2 regions of the Paenibacillus sp. FSL H8-0282 genome follow, and region 1 is predicted to be linked to the other one. Evidence: a T-box and tRNA genes for the amino acid it is inferred to sense, from the RefSeq annotation. Region 1 holds a T-box; the other holds one or more tRNA genes.
What was found. A T-box is a leader RNA that pairs with one kind of tRNA and senses whether it is charged. The one in region 1 lies ahead of metG (methionine--tRNA ligase), so its partner is inferred to be a tRNA-Met.
Positions count from the first base shown of each region.

Region 2: it has a tRNA-Met gene. The T-box ahead of metG (methionine--tRNA ligase) is inferred to sense a tRNA for this amino acid. The anticodon was not compared.

Region 1 covers NZ_CP150146.1:4,126,868-4,130,295, forward strand. Annotated here, with positions in the region: gene NST94_RS17720 (LysR family transcriptional regulator) at 1-39, shown strand, start outside; gene metG (methionine--tRNA ligase) at 49-1,695, opposite strand; T-box leader at 1,740-2,001, opposite strand; gene NST94_RS17730 (DUF4362 domain-containing protein) at 2,127-2,591, shown strand; gene htpG (molecular chaperone HtpG) at 2,658-3,428, opposite strand, start outside.
Region 2 covers NZ_CP150146.1:5,142,905-5,146,332, forward strand. Annotated here, with positions in the region: gene NST94_RS22345 (hypothetical protein) at 1-190, shown strand, start outside; gene NST94_RS22350 (sialidase family protein) at 306-1,442, shown strand; tRNA gene NST94_RS22355 (tRNA-Ile) at 1,882-1,955, opposite strand; tRNA gene NST94_RS22360 (tRNA-Met) at 2,000-2,076, opposite strand; gene NST94_RS22365 (hypothetical protein) at 2,159-2,323, opposite strand; gene NST94_RS22370 (extracellular solute-binding protein) at 2,436-3,428, opposite strand, start outside.

The sequences.
Region 1 (3,428 bases):
TTGGCTTCCAAGTTTATTGAAAGCTTTAGGAATGGATAAATACCAGCTCTATTTATTCACTTGCTGTTGATCTAGCCTATCCTCTTCTTCTTTAATACGGCTAATATCAATTCGTTCAAACAATAATTGTAAATCAGTAACCTGTTGGTAAGGGGGCACCGAGCAAGGCTGCCAATTCGGTAGTTCTAACGACAGGAACCCCCTGATCTTGTCACAAGAGAACGGTAGAAACGGATGCAACAAATTCGCTAAGTTCGCAATAATCTGCACACATGTGTATATTGCAGAATCACAAGAAACCTGATCCTCTTTTATCTGTATCCATGGTTTTTGCAGATCGAAATACTGGTTTGCCTTGCGCACATAAGAAAAAATAAACTCCAGCGCATCTTTTAGATTCCCAGCCTCAATAAGCCGTCCTGATTCCAGATACAAGAGGTCAATATTGTCCTTCCACCCCTTATCTAATTGCCCATTTGGCACTTTCCCTTCATAAAACTTATCTATAAAAGCCAATGAACGGTTCACAAAGTTACCAAATGCTCCAAGCAGCTCTCCATTATGGCTATAAATAAACTCTCTCCAGGAAAAATCCGTGTCCCGCTTCTCAGGTCCATTGGCAATTAAGAAATAACGAATAGAATCTGGCTGATACCGCTCTAAAATATCAGGTACCCAGACCGCCCAATTTCGGCTAGTGGAGAATTTCTGCCCTTCAAGGGTTAAATATTCGCTAGATATAATCCTGTCCGGTAAATGCAGACCTCCTGCTCCTAATAACACAGCCGGCCATATTAAAGTGTGAAAAGGAATATTGTCTTTACCATGCACATAATAAGCGGTAATCGCCCCTTTTTCCTCTAACCAAAAATCCTCCCAGCTTCCTCCGGACTGTGCAGCCCACTGCTTACTGGCTGATAAATAACCACTTACCGCCTCAATCCAAACATAAATTTTTTTATCTTCAAATCCAGCCACAGGAACATCTACACCCCAAGACAAGTCTCTTGTTACCGCGCGGTCCTGCAGCTCTTCTTGTAAATAACGTTTGGTCAGTTTTATAGCGTTTTCTCTCCAAAATTGTGCTTCCTCTACATATTCCGTTAATTCAGACTGAAAATTAGATAAGCTAAGATAATAATGTTCTGTCGGCCTTTCTGTTGGTGTATTCCCACATAATTTGCAGACTCTGTCTAACAAATCGGCAGGATCTAGAATCGTAGAACAATAATCACATTGATCCCCTCGCGCCCGCTCACCACATACCGGACAAGTCCCTTCCACATATCTGTCTGGCAAAAAGCGCTGATCCACCTCGCAGTAGCATTGAGCAATGGTTTTTTTATATAAATGACCATTCTCTAGCAGCTTTGTAAACAACGCTTGCACAACCTTATGATGCTGCTGTTGATCCGTTCGAGTATATAGATCATAACTAAATCCCAGCTGTTCAAAACACTTCAGAAACTCTTCATGATATCTGCTTGCAAAAGCTCCCGGCGTAATCCCTTCATTCGCAGCCTGAACTGCTACGGGTGTGCCATGGCAATCACTGCCTGATACATATAATACGTTATCCCCTTTGGAGCGAAAATATCGTGCCAGCACATCCCCAGGCAACACACTTGATAATCTCCCCAGATGTAAAGATCCATTCGCATACGGCCAAGCGCCACCTATAAACACATTACTCATTAACCTTCTCCTCCTTTTTTTAGACAACAAAAAAACTCCCATCCACAAAGGACGAGAGTTCTACTCACGTGTTACCACCTAATTTTATAAATGCCTCATAACATTTACCTCTTCAGGTACGACGTTAATTAACGTTTATACCCTAGCACTGTAACGGATGCAGGTTCCGGCGCAGCCTACAACCCATAAGGTTTCGATGCGCAGCTCTGAGACCATATTCCCAAGGGTTTTCTTTACTCCTTTTCAGCGACCGGAGCTCTCTGTTGAAAGAATTGCCGTGGTACTCTTTCTCTTCTTTGCTTTTACATATTCAAGTAAGAGAAAATAATACTCAATTTGTTGTTTATTGTCAATGTGAAACATCAAGCTCTCTGTAACTTTTCCAGTTAATCTCCGTCTTTTATATAAATACGTTACAAGGAGGTCCCTCAGTGAAAAAAGTAAATTTGCTTACACTCTCTGTTCTTTTACTAGCAGGAGTATGGGGTTGTTCCGATCATAAAGTTAATTCTGTTCCCAAAAGTGAACCCTATACTTCCAAAGAAGCCATCAGTAGAGGGGATATTGTTTCTTTTGAAAAAGTGTACAACCTCGATAAATTCGAGAAATTTATAACTAATCTCTCCAGCAAAAAAGCAGACAATATACGCGTTACAAGTTACACAGATGAAGGCGATCCCATATTTAAGGATTTAAAATTTGACGGTAACGTGATTAATTACAGCTATGATACTTCTAATGATGCATTCGGTGGAAGCAACACAGGAGTCAGAACCGATACCTGCTCCGAAGTGACGAGTAAAAAAAGCACACAAGGTGAAATTATCTATTCGATCAGCGGTTGTACAAATAATGACTCTGAAATTGATTACTACCTTTTTCGCACAACAAAATGAAATACTGAAATAAAAAAGACCACCCAATCAAATCATAATACAATTGGATGGTCTCTGTACTTCATATTATTTCATGATTTTGCAAATATCATTGGTGAATTGAACAGGATCACTAACCTGTAGACCTTCGATCAACAGGGCTTGGTTGTACAGCAGGTTCGTGTATAAACCGAGCTTTTCTTTGTCGTTCTCTGCTGCCGCCTTCAAGGACTGGAACACTTCGTGATGGATGTTGATTTCGAGTACCTTATCCGCTTGCACCTCTTGGCCATTCGGCATCGATTTCAGGATTTTCTCCATCTCGATTGTCAGTTCACCTTCGGCAGAGAGACATACCGGATGAGTCTTTAAACGTTTGGAAGCTTTAACATTTTTCACTTTGCCGGACAGGATGTCCTTCATCGCTTCAAAAAGCTCCTTGTTTTCGTTCTCTTCCGCTTCCGTTGGCTTGTCCGCTTCGTCGGCTTCGATCCCCAGATCTCCGCTGGATACGGATTTAAATTCTTTTTCCTTATAAGACTGAATCATCTTGATCGCAAATTCATCAATATCATCAGTGAAGTAGAGAATTTCATACCCTTTATCCGATACAAGCTCGGTTTGCGGGAGCTTCTCGATTCTGTCGATCGACTCTCCGGAAGCATAGTAGATATACTTCTGATCTTCTGGCATTCTTGAGACGTATTCGTCCAGCGTAACCAGCTTCTTCTCCTTAGAGGAATAGAACATCAACAAATCTTGAAGGGTGTCTTTGTGCATCCCATAATCGTTATAGACACCAAACTTAAGCTGTCTACCAAAAGCATTATAGAACTGCTCATATTTCTCTCTTTCATC
Region 2 (3,428 bases), 1.0 Mb from region 1:
TAACACCAGCCAGTTTCTCAGTTTTAATATCGCAGGCAATTCAGCTTATGAAGTCCAATTTCTCGTAACTGGAAACGCACCGGCAGACACGATTATCACGGTGTTCGGAACGGATTCGTCAGGAAACGTCATCCCCCATCAAAGAGTGCTGCAATCCGAACTTACTTTCATAGCTCAGCTGAACCCGTAAGTACCAAAAAACTCTATGACGAAAGGAGCTTTGCATGGTTAATATTCAACTTTCACCGAGCGCAAGCGTTCAGTTTGAGCCCACCATCGCGGTAAATTGGCTTAATCCTTCAGTTATGGTTGCCGTAGCTGTAGATCTTCGATTAGGCCCTCCTAATATAGGTTTATACAAATCTATTGACGCAGGTGCCACTTGGACAACAACGTTATTGCCGTTACCGACAGGATTTGCAGGCATCGAAGCACCACATATTGATTATATTTTCCCGACCACTTTCGTAGTATTAGCCCACGCCTTCGATTCAGACGGTCTCAGCGGGTCGATCGTCTCCTATACATCTGCCGACAATGCCTCTTCATTCGGACCGCCAGTCATCGTGAATCAAGGGTTTGGGCAGTTTGTAAATGATGATCAGGTGGTCGTTGTCACCGACAAAGCTGGATCAAGTCCTTTTTTTGGAAATGTATATACTGGTTATACGCATGATTACAACACACAATTCATACCGGGAAATACGATATTCTTCAATCGTTCCCTAGATAACGGTAGTACCTATTCCAGTCCCTCCCTGCTGTCTTCGGTCGAAGAATTCGAAGAATTCCCCGGTATAGCAATTACATTAAATGGGATTGTTATCGTGGGATGGATCAATCAGCCTCCCGGTAATACTGATCTTAAAATTCGCACATCCTCAGACGGTGGGGTCACTTTTACTCCTGAAACCATGGTCGCCAGCGTTGTAGTCCCACCAGATCCATTGCCGGGATATACATTTAGATGTCTGACATACCCTTCCCTCGCAGCAGATATTTCTAATGCACCGACGACGCGAGGGAATGTCTATGCTGTATGGCAAGATTTTCGAGAAGGTTATTCTGATATTTTTCTTGCTATCTCCACTAATTTTGGTGTGGATTGGGGGGCACCAATATCCATTACAGGTAGTCCTGTGGGCTCCCAAAACTTTTTCCCAGCCATCACCGTATCCCCTGCGGATGGTGCAATATTCGTTACCTATTACACTAATCGAGTCAACCCCCTCAACCTTGATGTTTATCTAGCAACATCTAGAGATGGCGGTATGACGTATACAAACACCCGGATAACAACAACTTCCTTTGACGTCACCGGCATCCCCCTAATTGGGGACTACATCGGTAATGCCATCGTCCCTCAAACAGGCCGTCTAGTGAGCGTATGGACAGACACGCGGACCGGTACAGAGAACATCTGGTTTGGTGATAATCAATAAGCTATTAATCAACTTCTGATGATAAATTAAAAGGCTGTTAAGTTAGTATATCTACTTGCAATAAAGGATGCCGAGCGAATATGCGGCATCCTCTATTGCTTCTTATCAAAATTCAGCATTAACCTTTTCAAAGAAATCATCAATTTCAGCGTATTGGACATGCTTTTAATTCAATCAAAATCTACGGCGTATGGTGCTTGCTACTTAATAGTCTATATGTCATGACTGTCCCCTTTCCTCTACAAGAGTAGGGCAGTTCCACAGAATACATACTTTTTACCGTTTTCCAGATGATCTATGATAAAACCAGTGGATCTAACAACGCCGTGACCAAAATGTGATCATTTTCTATTTTGTCGCTTTTCCAACTCTTCCACTTCTACTTACAAGGAGCCTATAGACAGCAAAAAACCCTTACAAGGTAAGGGTTTTTGATAAGTGGGCCCTGAGGGACTCGAACCCCCGACCAATCGGTTATGAGCCGACCGCTCTAACCAACTGAGCTAAGGGCCCGGATCTAAAAATATCCGAATGTACAATTGCTGTTGTAATAAAATTGGTTGCGGGGGCAGGATTTGAACCTGCGACCTTCGGGTTATGAGCCCGACGAGCTACCGGGCTGCTCCACCCCGCGTCAGAAATAATATTCAAACAGCGACAATAAATAATATACAGTACAAAATGGGTCTACGTCAAGGATGAATTTGTAAAAGTTCTCAAGGCAAAAATCTAACCCCATATCTTCCTTTGCGGGATCGATAAATCTCCACAAAACTTGGGTCATGATAGCCATAAATCCAGCCATCTTGCTCCAGTCTTTTTGCCAAACAGCCTGCTTGAAATCTCGTTCTGAACAGTTTCGCGAAGTATATCCAATTCATGATGCCCTCTTCTCCTTTTCGCAAATTAATCTTACGCTGCTCTGAACTTATCATGCCCAAGTTCCACAAAATAAGCCACCGGAAATCCGGTGGCTTCTACATATTCCAAAACTCAATCCCCTATGGAGTCAAAATAATATGTGGGATCTTTTTCGAGCGTACCCAGCATCGTATTCCCTTGCTTCTCCCAAGCTTTAAGTGCACTCTCGACCGTTCTCTTGCCCTGATAAACTTCTGTGAACAGTTGACGCCCAACATCGTTAATACGGCTAATTCCAGGCTTCTGTGTTTGTAGGACGTTCATCAAAGGATCATTGGCTGGTAATGGTTTAAGCGTATAGAAGGACTCCAGATTTACTGAAGGTACTTTCGTGGTAATGTAATCCTTACGGGAAGTTAGTTCCCCGCGGGTATGGGCTTTAATTTTAGCTACTTCATTACTGTTGACGAATTTGATCAAATCCCACGCATCTTCCTTATTAGCAGCCATAGTGTTGATAGCCATCATATTACCTACCCAAGTACCTACAGCCACTCCTGGTTTCTCCTTAAAAGTAGGTACGGTAACGAAACCCCAATCGACAGGATTATAATTTTTAATTTTTGCTGCATTGCGGCTCACACCTGCAAGCTCATTAAGATAATCGTATTCTCCAATTACCATTGCAGCTTTTCCGGTAAGGAAGAGATCCCCTTGGACAGGACTATAGGTACTCCGTTCTGTTTCTATAAAATCCATACCGTTTAACCCAGGTGTAATTTGCTTTTTCACCAATTGGCTGTAGGTCGTCCAAGCTTGACTCCACTGTGTTTGGTTTACCTCCATCTTATGTCCCTTGTTGTCATACATAGCAAGCTCCAGCGGTGAGACATAGGTCTGCATATCCCAGAAAGGATCGCTCATATAACGGTTCATCGAAAAGCCATATATACGCTTATCTTTATTTGTCGATTTCTTGGTCACCTTTTCGGCCAGCGCGAACACTTCATCCCAAGTCATCCCATCTGTCGGATAACCTACACCAGCAGCATCAAAAATACCTTTGTTAAAATATAACGCACTCGACATAAAAGTCGGCGCTAACGCGTAAAGACTTCCTCCACC